2 regions of the Oerskovia enterophila genome follow, and region 1 is predicted to be linked to the other one. Evidence: riboswitches for the same ligand, from Rfam matches in the RefSeq annotation. Region 1 holds a riboswitch; the other holds the start of a gene.

Region 1 (6,867 bases):
CCGGCGTCGAGGTGCGGCACGGACGGCAGGGGCAGGGAATCGGGCAGCGCTCCGATGCGCGCGACGGGGGCGCCGACGAGCTGGGCGACCACGGTGGCGAGCACGACCGCGACGAGCGAGGCGGGCAGTGCCGGCGCGACGCGGGGCAGGACCAGCATCACGACGGCCACGAGGGCGACGGTGCCGAGGGTCCACAGGACGGTCGGGCCGTCCCCGGACGCGGCGACGGCGGAGTCGATGGCCACGCGCAGCGGGTTGCCGCCCACCGCGCCCGTGACACCCAGGGCCGCCGGCACCTGCTGGAGGAAGATGATCGCGGCGATCCCGGCCGTGAACCCCTCGACCACGGGCCACGGGATGAAGGTCACGACGCGGCCGAGACGCGTCACCCCGGCCAGGAGCACGACCACGCCCGCGAGGATTGCGACGAGCGGTACCGCCGCGGGGCCGTGCTGGGCGACGATCGGGGCCAGGACCACGGCCATCGCGCCCGTCGGCCCGCTGACCTGGACGCGCGAGCCGCCGAGCACTGCGGCCACGATGCCCGCGACCACGGCTGTCACGAGGCCCGGGCCGGGCCCTACCCCGGCGCTCACGCCGAACGCGAGGGCGAGCGGCAGGGCCACCACGCCGACCGTGATGCCCGCCAGCAGGTCGGCGCGCAGCGTCCTCGGTCGGAGGTCGACGTCGGCGCGGGACGGCAGGAGGTCGCGTACCGAGCGGCCCGCCCGGCTCACTGCCCGGTCCGTTCGCTCGCCCCCTGGAGCGGAGGCAGCTCGTCCGCGGCGGCGAGCTGTCGGCCGGACGCGTCGAGGGTCTCGCGCAGGAAGGCGCGTGCCACGACGAGCAGCTCGGCGACAAGCGGGCGGCTCAGCCGGTAGACGACGGTGTTGCCCGTGCGCGAGGACGTCACGACACCGGCGCGCTTGAGGACCGCCAGGTGCTGGGACAGGACCGAGGCCTCGACGCCGGTCGCGGCGAGCAGGTCGGCCACGGGGGCCTCGTGGTCGGGCGCGGCGCTGAGCACCTCGAGGGCCTGGATGCGGGTGGGGTGCGCGAGCGAGCGGAAGAGCTCGGCCTTGATCGCGTAGAGCGGCGCCGTGGTGGCGGTGGTGGGCACAGGACCTCCTGGGGACTTGGTGAGTTTAGCAACTCCTCAAACCGCCCTCGTGCGTACCGTCCGTGGCATCATCGCGGCGTGCCCCTCCTCACCGAGCCCACCGTCCACCCCGGCCGCCTGAGCGCGCAGCCGATGCCCGTCCTCACGGGCGACGGCCTGACGCTGCGGCCCTGGGTCCGGACCGACGCCTCGAGCCTCCTCGCCGCGTACCAGGACCCGGCGATTCAGCTCTGGCACGCTCGCGCGATGGCCGACGTCGCCGAGGCGGAGGCCTGGATCGACTCGCGGCACGAGCACTGGGTGCAGGAGGCGGCCGGAGACTGGGCGGTCGAGTCCGACGGTGTCGTGGTCGGCCACACCGCGCTGCACCACCTCGACCTGCACGAGGGCGGGGGAGAGGTTGGCTACTGGGTCCTTCCTGCCGCACGGGGCCGCCGGGTCGCTCCCCGGGCCGTCGGGCTGCTGGTCGCCTGGGCGTTCGAGGACCTCGGCCTGCACAGGCTGCGACTCGTGCACTCGACGCGCAACGAGGCGTCGTGCAAGGTCGCGCTCGCCGCAGGGTTCGTGCCCGAGGGCACGCTCCGCGGGAGCGGCAAGCACGTCGACGGGTGGCACGACATGCACCTGCACGGGCGCCTCGCCGACTGACCGCCTGCCCGGCTCATCTGGCCCTCATCCGCGGTGGCTACGCTCGGCGGCTCATCACCCATGCGGACGTCAGGGGGCTTTCTCCGCAGAGCGCCTCGTCGTCTGCGCGCTCTCGACGAGGAGAACAGATGCCCAGCACGGAGACCGATGTGTCGATCCCGCAGACGCTCCCCAGTGACGCACCCGCGCGGCAGGGGTTCGCGCGCCGTTCCGAGTCCGCGATCACCGCCCTGGCGGTCCACCTCGCCCGATGGTCGATCCCCGCACTCCGGATCACGCTGGGCCTGGTGTTCCTCGGCTTCGGGGTCCTCAAGCTCTTTCCCGGGGCGAGCCCCGCGGAGGAGATCGTGACGCAGACGGTCGGCGCGCTGACGTTCGGCGTCGTCGAGGGCGCGGCGGCCCTGGCCCTGACGGCGGTCGTCGAGACGTTCATCGGGCTGACGCTCCTGACGGGGCGGTGGCTGCAGGCAGGTCTCGTCGTGCTCGCGGTCGCGCTGGTCGGCATGATGTCGCCCGTGGTGCTGTTCGCCGGCGAGCTGTTCGGTGACGGCATGACGCTCATGGGGCAGTACGTGCTCAAGGACATCGTCTTCGTCGCGGCGGCCGGCGTGATCGCTGCGGCCACGCTCGGGGCCCGTCTGACGTGCGACGCCCGCTGAGGGCCTAGGCCCACCACGTCCGCAACCGCAGCCCGACGGCGCCACGCGCGCGGCGCCGTCGGGCCGCGGTCCCGCGGGGCCTGCCTCGCGAGGCACAGCCGACTCCCAGACTCGGCACCTACGCTGCTCGGACGCTCGCCGCACCGGCGCCCGCGTGCCCCGGCGATCCCGAGACACACCGGAGTCCTCATGAAGAAGCTGCCCGCCGTCCTCACCGCGCTCGTCGTGACAGCAGCCCTCGCGGGGTGCTCGACCGGAGGGGAAGCGCCCCAGGCGGAGGCGCCGGCCTCGTCGGCCGCCTCGGAGGTGGCGGCGCCGGCCGAGGCGAACGACACGGACCTGCACTTCCTCGCGATGATGACCCCGCACCACGAGCAGGCCGTCGAGATGAGCGAGATCATCCTGGCCGTCGACGGCGTGAGCGACGCGACGCGCGACCTCGCGCAGCGGATCCTCGACGGGCAGGCCGAGGAGATCGGGATCATGCGTGGCTGGGCCGACGCGTGGGGGCAGGACGACCTCATGCAGATGCACTCGGTGCACGTCGCGAACGGCATGCTGACGGGCGACCAGATGGGGTCGCTCGAACGTCTCGCGGACGCGAGCGCGGGGGACGCGACAGCGGTGGCAGAGGCCGAGAAGACGTTCCTCGAGCTCATGCACTCGCACCACGAGGGCGCGATCGCGATGACGCAGGGCGAGATCGCGGACGGTGGGTACACCGACCTGCAGGACCTCGCGCAGCAGATGGTCGACGTGCAGACGGCCGAGATGGCCGAGATCGACGGGCTGCTCGGGCGGTAGCACCGCGCGCCTGCCCCGCCCCGCGCGAACGCTACCGGCCGGTAGCGGCCCGCCGTGGCTACACTCCCGGACGTCGGGAGAAGGGGGCAGCATGGTCGACAGGGAGCTGTCGGAGATCGTCGGGACGCCCCAGGACGGGGGCCGGTCGGTACTGACGACGGTGCAGGTCTCGATCCTGTCGGGGCTGAGCGCGGGGCTCACGGACGAGGCCATCGCCGGTCGCCTCGGCATCAGCGTCCGCACGTGCCGTCGGCACGTGGCGACGCTCTTCCAGGTGCTCGGTGCGACGAGCCGCTTCCAGGCGGGGGTCCTGGCCGCGCAGCGCGGCTGGGTCGCGCGGCGCGTGCGACACCGACCAGAGGGCGCGCCGTCCTGACCGATGAGTTCTGCTGGTCGGTGCGGTCTGACCCCTCGACCGCACCTGCTGGACCGAGAGAACCGAGGACCCCATGTCTTTTCAGGCGTACCTGGACACCATCGAGGACAAGACGGGGCTCACCCCGCGCGAGCTCCTGACGATCGCGCAGGAGAAGGGCTACGACGACCCGTCGGTCAAGGCCGGCGTGATCGTGGAGTGGCTCAAGGAGGACTACGACCTGGGTCGTGGCCACGCGATGGCGCTGGTCCACGTCATCAAGAAGGGGCCCACGATCGACAGCAAGCACGTCGGGTCGACCGGTACGCACCGCGATGAGTCGGACACGCTGTGGTTGGACGGCAAGGCGACCAAGCCCGCCTGAGGCGGGGCGTCCCGCCCTGCCCGACGGCGGCGCGCGCCCTCTCGCAGAAGGTGTGGTTCGTCGTCGAAAGGGATCGATGTCCGACTCGCGGAGTTCGTTACCTCACTGTGACAATCGCTCTCTTGCCATGTACCGTCGATTCTGCTTCGCAGAGAACCCTCTCGCCGGAGCCCTCAGGTGGACGCCGAACCCTGTCACCTCCCGAGGCCACGAACTACACCCATGACAGGGGTGGGGGACCCATTCTTGTGGGCACCGGAGACGGTGTCCTTGGGGTGAAGCCGCACGGACCTCGGTCCGCACGGCCGGGTGAGCTTCTCCGACCCGAACCCGACAGCTGACCTCTCAGGCGTCCAGGAGAACACTCGTGACCTCACGCACGTCCGCGCGCCATCGTGCCGCGCACCGTCCCATCACCCCCTTGACGTCCCTCGGACGATCCGCCGCGTCGAGCGTCAGCTCGGTCGCCCGCCGCAGCGCCGTCGTCGCGGCATCGTCCGGCCTGCTGATCTCGGTCTTCACGGCCCCGGCGAACGCGGCCCCCTCGACCGACCAGGCGAAGACGTCGGTCGGCACGGTCGACCTCGCCGCCGTCACCGCACAGGCCCGCGAGGCCCTGCAGACCAGCCCTGTGGTCACGGTTGCCGCCGACGCGGCGCTCGCGATCGAGCAGGCCCCGGTCGCCGTGACCCCCGCACCGGAGCCGGAGCCCGAGCCCGAGCCGGCTCCCGCACCGGCACCGCAGCGTGCCGCCGCGCCGTCGCGCTCGGTCGAGCGTGCCGCCCCCGCCGCGGCCACGACCGTCCAGGCTGCCGCCCCGGCGCCTGCGGCCTCCGGTTCGTCGGTCGTCGACATCGCCATGCAGTACGTGGGTGTCCCCTACGTCTACGGCGGCTCCTCGCCCAGCGGCTTCGACTGCTCGGGCCTGGTCCAGTACGTGTACGGACAGCTCGGCGTCTCGCTCCCGCACCAGTCCGGTGCGCAGCGCAACGCGGGCACGGCCGTCTCGGCCTCGGAGGCACGCCCCGGAGACATCATCTGGACCCCCGGTCACGTCGCGATCTACGCCGGCAACGGCATGCAGATCGAGGCCACGACCCCGGGCAGCACCGTCAAGTACAGCAAGATCTGGCAGAACAACCCGACGTTCGTCCGCGTCGGCTGATCTTCCCGCCCACGAGGCCCCGTCCACAGCACTGTGGACGGGGCCTCGTGCGTTCCCGGGCACGAGCGTGCGAGCGGGGCGGCGACCCCGGGACGTCGCTCCCTGGGCGGCGCTCCACGAGATGCGCTCCACGACCACCGCCGCGGATGAGTTGTCAGAACGTGGCCGGGCCATACCCCGGCCACGTTCTGACAACTGATCCGGGGGCTCCGCAGTCAGTCGGCCGGACCCGCCGCTACCGCCGAGCTGTCAGAAGTGGCCCGGGCTCACCACCGGCCACGTTCTGACAACTCATCCGGGGCCCTTGGTAGGTTCCACGCGTGGACCCGTCGTCGGAGACCGCCCTCGTACGCCTTGCCGCCCTCACGAGCGGTCTGCCCGAGGCGCCTGACCGGCACGTCCTCGAACCGGTCGCCGAGGCGGTCCGCGCCGCTGCGACTGCCGGCGCCTCCCCGGACGAGATCGCGGTGGCCGGATGCCTGTCGGTCGCCTGGGTCGGTGTTCTGCTCGGGAACGGGCCGAGCCCGTCAGACGACGACGGTCGCCACGAGGACCACCGCGAGCAGCACGAGGTAGGCGCGGGCGTGCACGCGGTCCGGCATCCGGCCGACGAACCGGCGCGTGAGCACGATCCCCAGGACGGATCCGATCGCCAGGCCGACGAAGGCCGAGAGGTCGACGTAGCCGAGGTGACCGGCCCCGAGGACCGATGCCGAGGCGCCGCCGGCCACCACGTAGGTGATCGACGCCGCGACGGCGACGGGTAGGCCGAGCGGGTTGGCGAGACCGGCAGAGTCCGTCATGGACCAGCCGTGGCGACGGAAGAGCGGGACCGTCATGACGCTGCCGCCCACGCCCAGCAGCGCCGCGACCGCGCCCACCGCGGGCCCGACGACGATGGTCGTCGCTCGGCCCAGCGGACGCGCGGGGCGTGCCGTGGCGAGGAACCCCGGGCGCAGCACCGCGTTGAGGAGCGTGACGGCGAGGTAGACGACGAACGCCCATCGCAGCGCCTCGCCGGGCACCAGGCCGGCGACCGAGGCGCCGAGCGCAGCGCCGATGGCGATGAACGCCGTGAGGGGCCAGAGCGCGTCGGTCCTCAAGGTCCCTGCACGGTGCTGGGCGAACGTCGCGACGCCCGCGTTGACGACCATGACCGCGGACGAGGTGGCGACCGCGACGTGCATCCCCATGTCCTCGGCGAGCGGCGCGGATCCGGGCCCCGAGAGGAGCCAGAGCAGCAACGGGACGATCATGAAGCCGCCGCCGAAGCCGAAGAGGACGGTGGTGACGCCGGTGAGGCATCCGGACAGGAGCAGGACGAGAAACATCAGGGTCCACGCTAAGAAGCGAGCCCGTGGCGTGCATCCGCGGATGTGCCAGGTTCTTTCGCGATCACGCCAGCGCTGGGTAGGGTCGCGGTGTGCGCAACACCCCGATCGACCTGGTCGACGACGCCCCCCGCGACGTTCTCCCGATCGGCACCGACTATGCGATGGGCGAGGTGCTCGTCCCGCACCGTCACCGCCGGGCTCAGCTGCTGTACGGAGCGACCGGGGTCATGCACGTCGAGACGGACGACGGCAGCTGGGTCGTCCCGACGCACCGCGCCGTGTGGATCCCCCCGGAGACCGTCCACCAGGTCACGATGTACGGCGTCAGCACGTGCTCCCTCTACTTCGAGCCCGCCGCCGCGCCGTGGGGGCCGACCACGTGCGAGGTCGTCACGGT
Region 2 (6,867 bases), on a different contig from region 1:
TCGCGTCCTGGACCGCGCCGCTCGGCGGGTACTTCGTGTCGCTCGACGTCGTGCCGGGCACCGCGGCGCGCGTGGTCCGGCTCGCCAAGGAGGCGGGCATCGCCCTGACGCCCGCGGGGGCCACGTTCCCGTACGGCAAGGACCCGCAGGACGCCAACATCCGCCTGGCCCCGACCCTGCCTCCGCTCGACGAGGTCCGGGTCGCGATCGACGGCGTCGCGACGTGCGTGCTGCTCGCCGCGGCGGAGAAGGCGGCTGCGGGCGCCTGACCTGCACCGCTCCCGACGGGCGGCCCCGGACCTCTGGTCCAGGGCCGCCCGTCGTCGCATGATGGAGATCTCGGCCGCCCGGCACCGATGAGTTCTCACGCCGCCGCCGGTCGAACCTGGACAGACCCGTGCACCACCCACGACACAGGGAGCACGTATGACCAGCGCACCAGAGCTCGCGATCGAGGCCCACGGCCTCGTCAAGCACTTCAAGGAGACCCGGGCCGTCGACGGGATCGACCTCGCCGTGCCGACCGGCACGGTCTACGGGGTCCTCGGTCCCAACGGCGCGGGCAAGACCACGGCCGTCCGCATGCTCACGACCCTCCTGCGCCCCGACGCGGGCACGGCCCACGTCCTGGGGCACGACGTCCTGGCCCAGCCCGACGCCGTCCGCTCGCTCGTGGGTCTCACGGGCCAGTACGCGTCGGTCGACGAGGACCTGACCGGCGCGGAGAACCTGATCGTCATCGCGCGGCTCTACGGGTTCTCGAAGCCCGCAGCCAGGCGCCGGGGCATGGACCTCATGGAGGCGTTCGGCATCGCCGAGGCCGCGAACCGGCCCGTCAAGACGTACTCGGGCGGCATGCGCCGCCGCATCGACCTCGCCGCGAGCCTCGTCATGAGCCCCCGGGTGCTGTTCCTCGACGAGCCGACCACGGGGCTCGACCCCCGCAGCCGCAACCAGGTGTGGGACATCGTGCGCGTGCTCGTGGCCGACGGCGCGACCGTGCTGCTCACGACCCAGTACCTCGAGGAGGCCGACCAGCTCGCGGACCGCATCGCCGTGATCGACCACGGGAAGGTCATCGCCGAGGGCACCGCGACCGAGCTCAAGCGCTCGGTCGGCGAGGGGTCGGTGAACCTGCGTCTCGCCGACTCGTCCGAGCGCGCCCGGGCCGCGGAGATCGTCGAGCGCGTGCTGCGCGCGGAGGTCGTGCTCGCACCGGACCCGTACGCGTTCTCGGCGCGCGTGCCCGACGACGGCGCGGACCTGGCAGCACAGCTCCTGCCCGCTCTCGCGGACGCGGGCATCGGGGTACCGGAGTTCACGCTCGGGCAGCCGAGCCTCGACGAGGTGTTCCTGGCGCTCACGGGCCAGCCGGTCGACGAGGAAGACCAGAACCGAAGTGGCACCACGAGCCACACCGAGGAGGTGGCCTGATGGCCGCGACCCAGACCGAGGTGATCACCACCCCGGAGGCACAGACGCTGCGCGAGGCCATCGCGATCGACCAGCACCCGACCCGGCCGTCGCCGCTCGCGAACACCCTGACGTTCGCGTGGCGGGCGCTGCTCAAGATCAAGCACGTCCCCGAGCAGCTGTTCGACGTCACGCTCACGCCGATCATCTTCACGCTCATGTTCACGTACCTGTTCGGCGGGGCGATCGCCGGGGACACGACGACCTACCTGCAGTACCTGCTGCCCGGCATCCTGGTGCAGACGGTCCTGATCATCACGGTCTACACGGGCTTCACCCTGAACACCGACATCACCAAGGGCGTGTTCGACCGGTTCCGCTCGCTCCCGATCTGGCGGCCCGCCCCGATCGTGGGCGCGCTCATGGGAGACACGGTCCGGTACACGATCGCGTCGGTCATCACGGTTGGCTTGGGGCTCGCGATCGGCTTCCGGCCCGCTGGCGGGGTGGTCGGCGTCCTGCTGGCCGTCGCCCTGCTGCTGGTCTTCGCGTTCGCGATCAGCTGGATCTTCACGATCCTGGGCCTCGTGATGCGTACGCCCAACGCGGTCATGGGCGTCTCGATGCTGGTGCTCATGCCGTTGACGTTCGCGTCGAACATCTTCGTCGACCCGGACACCATGCCCTCGGCGCTGCGCACCTGGGCCGAGATCAACCCCGTGAGCCACCTCGCGACCGCGGTCCGCGCCCTCATGGCCGGTACCGCCACGTTCGACCAGATCGGGTGGGTCTTGCTGGCCTCGGTGCTCCTCACGGCCGTCTTCGCGCCGATCACCATGCACCTGTACCGCACGCGCAACTGAACGCGTTCCGGCCGTCGGCGTGCCGGAGCCGGTGTGACCTCGAGGTCACGCCCGCTCCGGCACGTCCACGCGGTGCGGTGTCGTCAGCCCTCCGCCGAGGCGCCCTTCGCCACCGGGGGCTTCTCGTCCTCGCAGCGCTTGGTCACGACCATGACGGGGCAGGCCGAGTGGTGCAGGACCGCCTGGCTCGTCGAGCCCAGGAGCAGCCCCGTGAAGCCACCACGCCCACGCGACCCGACCACCACGAGGTCCGAGGCCGTCGAGAACTCCGTGAGGAGCTCGGCCCCCGTCCCGTCGAGCACGATCCGCTTGATGGGGACGTCGGGGTTCTCGGCCTCGTGCCGGTCCACGATGACGTTGAGCCCCTCGGTGATGTCGTCGAGGACCTGCTGGTGGTCGATCGAGGCCGGCAGCCACGCGAGCAGCCCCGCCCCCGCACCGACGGGCACGCCGGCGACGGCGACGAGCTCGGCGCTCCACGCCCTGGCCTGCTTGATGGCGTGCCGCAGGGCGATGTCGGCCGACGGCGAGCCGTCCACGCCGACCACGATCCGCTTGAGCGGCTGGATCGCCGGCAGCTCGCCGCCTTCCCCGCCCGACTTCAGGGGCACGACGACCGTGGGGCACCGCGAGTGCGCGGGCAGCGCCGACGAGACGGTGCCGAGCAGACGTTCGGTGAACCCACCCCGCCCGCGGGTCCCCACCACGACCAGGCTGTAGTCCTTGGAGAGCTCGACCAGGACACCGGCGGCGTCGCCGGTCGCGATCGCGGCGGTCGTCCTGACGCCCGCGGCCTCGGCCCGCTGGGTGGCCTCGGCCAGGACCGCCTTGGCGCCCTCCTGGATCGCGGTGTCGTCCAGGGCCGCGTAGCCGCCGTCGAGCGAGGCCGCGGTGAAGGACGGGAGCGAGTACGAACACACGACGTGCAGGGGCCAGCCGACCTGGCGCGCGTACGCAGCCGCCCAGTCCAGGGCGTGCAGGCTGGGCTCCGAACCGTCGACCCCGACGAGCACGATCTCTGCACGAGTCATGGTTTCATCTCCTCCCGATGGTGAAGCACCATCCTGAGACAAACCTATCGAAAGAACAGGCAAAGTCCACCGAGGCGCAGGGCCCCGGAGGGGCGGGTCGCTCCGTCGTCGGCGTACCCCATGACGCTGCGGCCCGTCCGGCACCGACCCGGCACTGGCTCCCCGCGAACGACAGCACCCCGTCACCCTGCACGAGGCAGGGTGACGGGGTGCTGGTCGAGCTGCGGAAGATCGCTCCCGCGAGGCTCAGAGTCCCGCGAGGGCGCTCAGGCGACGCGGATGAACGTGGGGTTCGACTGCCAGATCTGACGGAACTGGATCGTCTTGCCGGGACGCGGGGCGTCGATCTGCATGTTGTCGCCGGCGTAGATCGAGATGTGGCCGGGGGTCCAGATCAGGTCGCCGGGCTGAGCGTCGGCACGCGACACCTTGGTGCCGACGTTGCCCTGCGCGCTCGACTGGCGCGGGAGGGTGATGCCGACCTGCGCGAAGACGTAGCTCGTGAAGCCGGAGCAGTCGAAGCCGTCCGGGGTGGTGCCGCCGTAGACGTACGGGACGCCCACATAGCGGCTGGCGATCGAGATGATCGCGCTGCCGTTGGCCGAGGCCGGGACGGAGACCGAAGCAGCCTTCTCGGTCGTCGACGTGGTGGCCGTGGTGTTGGCCGTACGTGCGGCCGAGCGCGAGGAGGCCTGCGTGGCGCGCTCGACGACGGGCTCCGGCTCAGGCTCAGGAGCGGGGGTCACGGCGACGGCCGCGCTCTCGATCGTGAAGCCGGCCTCAGCGGCGACCGTGACGGACGGAGCGGACTCGAGCGCGGCACGGGCCTGCGTCGTGAGTGCGTTCAGGTCGACGGTGTTGAGCTTGGCCGTGTCGTGGTCGACGGGCGCAGCGTTGGCGGGCATCGCGCCGAGCATCGAGACGATCAGTCCCGACGAGGCAGCGACGACAGCGGTGCGGCGGCCGACGGAGGAAGCCGTCGCCGCCGAAGCAAGGGTGGAAAGCGGGCGTCGCGCTGCACGGTGGCGTGCGCCGGTCGTGACTGCGTTCACTGGATACCTCTCCTGGACGCCTGCGAGGTCAGCTGTCGGGTTCGGGTGGGAGAATCACCCGGCCGTCAGGACCGAGGTCCGTCTGGCTTCACCCCAAGGGCACCGTTTCCGGTACCCGAATTTGGGTCCCCCGTCCCTGTCATCGGGTCGTGGTGCTCCTCGCGCGGTGACAGGGTTCGGCGTTCCGCGCAAGGGCCTCGACGGACGATTCATCCGTGAAGCAGAACCGAACGTACACGACCTCCGGGTGAATGTCACGTTCCCGTCACGACGCCCTGGAAAGGCCTGGTATAGCAGGACGAACCGGCACGAGATCGTTGCCCCGGGCACCCCGAGAAGGCATCGAGAACACCACCGCCCCGCATCCCACGAGGGGGTGCGGGGCGGCGGCGGAACCCGTGGTGCGCTGCGCTCAGGGCGCGGTGACGAAGATGTGGCGAGCGACGTCGTCGGGCAGGTCGAGGACGGTCTCCGCGCCCTCCGCGGACACCGTGAACGACCCCGCCTCCGGCGTGACCGTGACCTCCTGGCGGGGCAGGATGCCCGCGGCCGCGATGCGGGCCAACAGGTCCGTGTCCGTCTGGAGGGGCTCGGCGATGCGCTGCACGACGACGCGCAGCCCGCCCGGCTCGCGCCCCGCGCGGTCCGCGGCGGCCACGTACGCCGGCAGGGACACCACGCCGTCGAGGTACTCGATCTCCTGGATGTCCTCACCCAGCTCCGAGAGCCCGGGGATGGGGTTGCCGTAGGGGTCGTAGTGCGGGTGGTCGAGCAGGCCGATGAGGCGCTTCTCGACGAGCTCGCTCATGACGTGCTCCCACCGGCAGGCCTCGACGTGCACGAACTCCCAGTCGAGCTTGATGACGTCCGTCAGCAGGCGCTCCGCGAGGCGGTGCTTGCGCATGACGCGCTGGGCCTTGGCGTGGCCGTCCGGGGTGAGCTCGAGGTGACGGTCCCCCGTCACGACGACGAGACCGTCCCGCTCCATGCGGGCCACCGTCTGGGAGACGGTGGGTCCCGAGTGTCCGAGTCGCTCCGCGATGCGCGCACGCAGGGGGACGATGCCCTCCTCGTCGAGCTCGTAGATGGTCTTCAGATACATCTCGGTGGTGTCGATCAGGTCGGTCACGTCGCGCTCCTGTCGCTTGGGGGCTTGGGGGCACCTGCCGCACCGGCGGGCCGCTGACCTTAGTTTAGGTCCGAGCCACCGACATTGTGGACGCCCGACGGTGTTCGCGCCAGGCCGGACTATCGTTGCCCTGTGCCTGAGCCCACCCAGATCACCGTCCCCCCGCACCTGCTGCCCAGCGACGGCCGCTTCGGCTGCGGGCCTTCCAAGGTCCGCGACGCGCAGGTGCGCGCGCTCGTCGAGGCCGGCACGTCCGTGCTCGGCACCTCGCACCGCCAGGCACCGGTCAAGTCCCTGGTCCGCCGGATCCGCTCCGGGCTCACGGACCTGTTCGACGCCCCCGAGGGATACGAGGTCGTGCTCGGCAACGGCGGGTCGTCGGCGTTCTGGGACGTCGCGACGCTGTGCCTGGTGCGCGAGCGCGCCCAGCACGCCGCGTTCGGCGAGTTCGGCGCCAAGTTCGCGACCGCGACCACCCGCGCACCGTTCCTCGAGCCCTCGCAGGTCGTCACCGCTCCCCCGGGGTCGGTCGCGCTCCCCGAGCTCGCGGACGGCGTCGACGTCTACGCCTGGCCCCACAACGAGACCTCGACCGGAGCCATGGCCCCCGTGCGCCGCGTGCCGGGATCGCGCGAGCAGGGCGCGCTGACGCTCGTCGACGCGACGTCGGGCGCGGGCGCCCTCCCGGTCGACCTCGCCGAGACCGACGTCTACTACTTCGCGCCCCAGAAGGTCTTCGGGTCCGACGGCGGGCTGTGGGTCGCGATCCTGTCGCCCGACGCCGTCGCGCGCCTCGAGGAGATCGAGTCCGGTGACCGCTGGGTCCCCGAGTTCCTCTCGCTCCAGGCGGCGCTGACGAACTCGCGCCTGGACCAGACCCTCAACACGCCGTCGGTCGCGACGCTCGTGACGTTCACCGAGCAGGTCGACTGGCTCAACGAGCAGGGCGGCCTCGCATGGTCGAGCGCCCGCTCGGCGACCTCGGCACGCACGCTCTACGCGTGGGCCGAGTCACGCGAGTGGGCCACGCCGTTCGTGACGCGCCCCGAGGACCGGTCCACCGTCGTCGGGACCATCGACCTGGACGAGTCGATCGACGCGACCCAGGTCATCGCGGCGCTGCGCGCCAACGGGATCCTCGACGTGTTCCCCTACCGCAAGCTGGGCCGCAACCAGCTGCGCATCGGGATGTTCCCCGCGATCGAGCCCACGGACGTCGAGCTGCTGACCCAGAGCATCGACTTCGTGGTCGACGCGCTGGCCTGAGACCGAGACACGAAGCGGCCCGCCCCGGGTTCCCGGGGCGGGCCGCTTCTGCGTGTGCGCCTGCTCGGCGCGTCACCTCGACGCGTCCGCCCGGCCACCGGCCGGGCGAGGTC

What was found. Region 1 has a riboswitch for cyclic di-AMP ahead of ACIPWA_RS16860 (C40 family peptidase). Riboswitches for the same ligand answer to the same signal wherever they lie in the genome.
Region 2: linked by a shared signal. The riboswitch ahead of ACIPWA_RS06900 (C40 family peptidase) and the one ahead of ACIPWA_RS16860 (C40 family peptidase) in region 1 are both predicted to bind cyclic di-AMP.

What each region holds. Positions count from the first base shown of each region.
Region 1 covers NZ_JBIVFZ010000005.1:155,973-162,839, forward strand. The annotation lists gene ACIPWA_RS16825 (SulP family inorganic anion transporter) at 1-737, opposite strand, end outside; gene ACIPWA_RS16830 (ArsR/SmtB family transcription factor) at 734-1,120, opposite strand; gene ACIPWA_RS16835 (GNAT family N-acetyltransferase) at 1,199-1,768, shown strand; gene ACIPWA_RS16840 (DoxX family protein) at 1,897-2,427, shown strand; gene ACIPWA_RS16845 (DUF305 domain-containing protein) at 2,617-3,231, shown strand; gene ACIPWA_RS16850 (response regulator transcription factor) at 3,323-3,607, shown strand; gene ACIPWA_RS16855 (DUF4287 domain-containing protein) at 3,681-3,971, shown strand; cyclic di-AMP (ydaO/yuaA leader) riboswitch at 4,174-4,338, shown strand; gene ACIPWA_RS16860 (C40 family peptidase) at 4,339-5,136, shown strand; gene ACIPWA_RS16865 (sulfite exporter TauE/SafE family protein) at 5,664-6,467, opposite strand; gene ACIPWA_RS16870 (AraC family transcriptional regulator) at 6,560-6,867, shown strand, end outside.
Region 2 covers NZ_JBIVFZ010000002.1:511,158-518,024, forward strand. The annotation lists gene ACIPWA_RS06880 (aspartate aminotransferase type Ic) at 1-269, shown strand, start outside; gene ACIPWA_RS06885 (ATP-binding cassette domain-containing protein) at 427-1,434, shown strand; gene ACIPWA_RS06890 (ABC transporter permease) at 1,434-2,276, shown strand; gene ACIPWA_RS06895 (universal stress protein) at 2,360-3,307, opposite strand; gene ACIPWA_RS06900 (C40 family peptidase) at 3,574-4,212, opposite strand; cyclic di-AMP (ydaO/yuaA leader) riboswitch at 4,362-4,551, opposite strand; gene ACIPWA_RS06905 (iron-dependent transcriptional repressor DtxR) at 4,772-5,488, opposite strand; gene serC (phosphoserine transaminase) at 5,621-6,754, shown strand; gene ACIPWA_RS06915 (MFS transporter) at 6,866-6,867, opposite strand, start outside.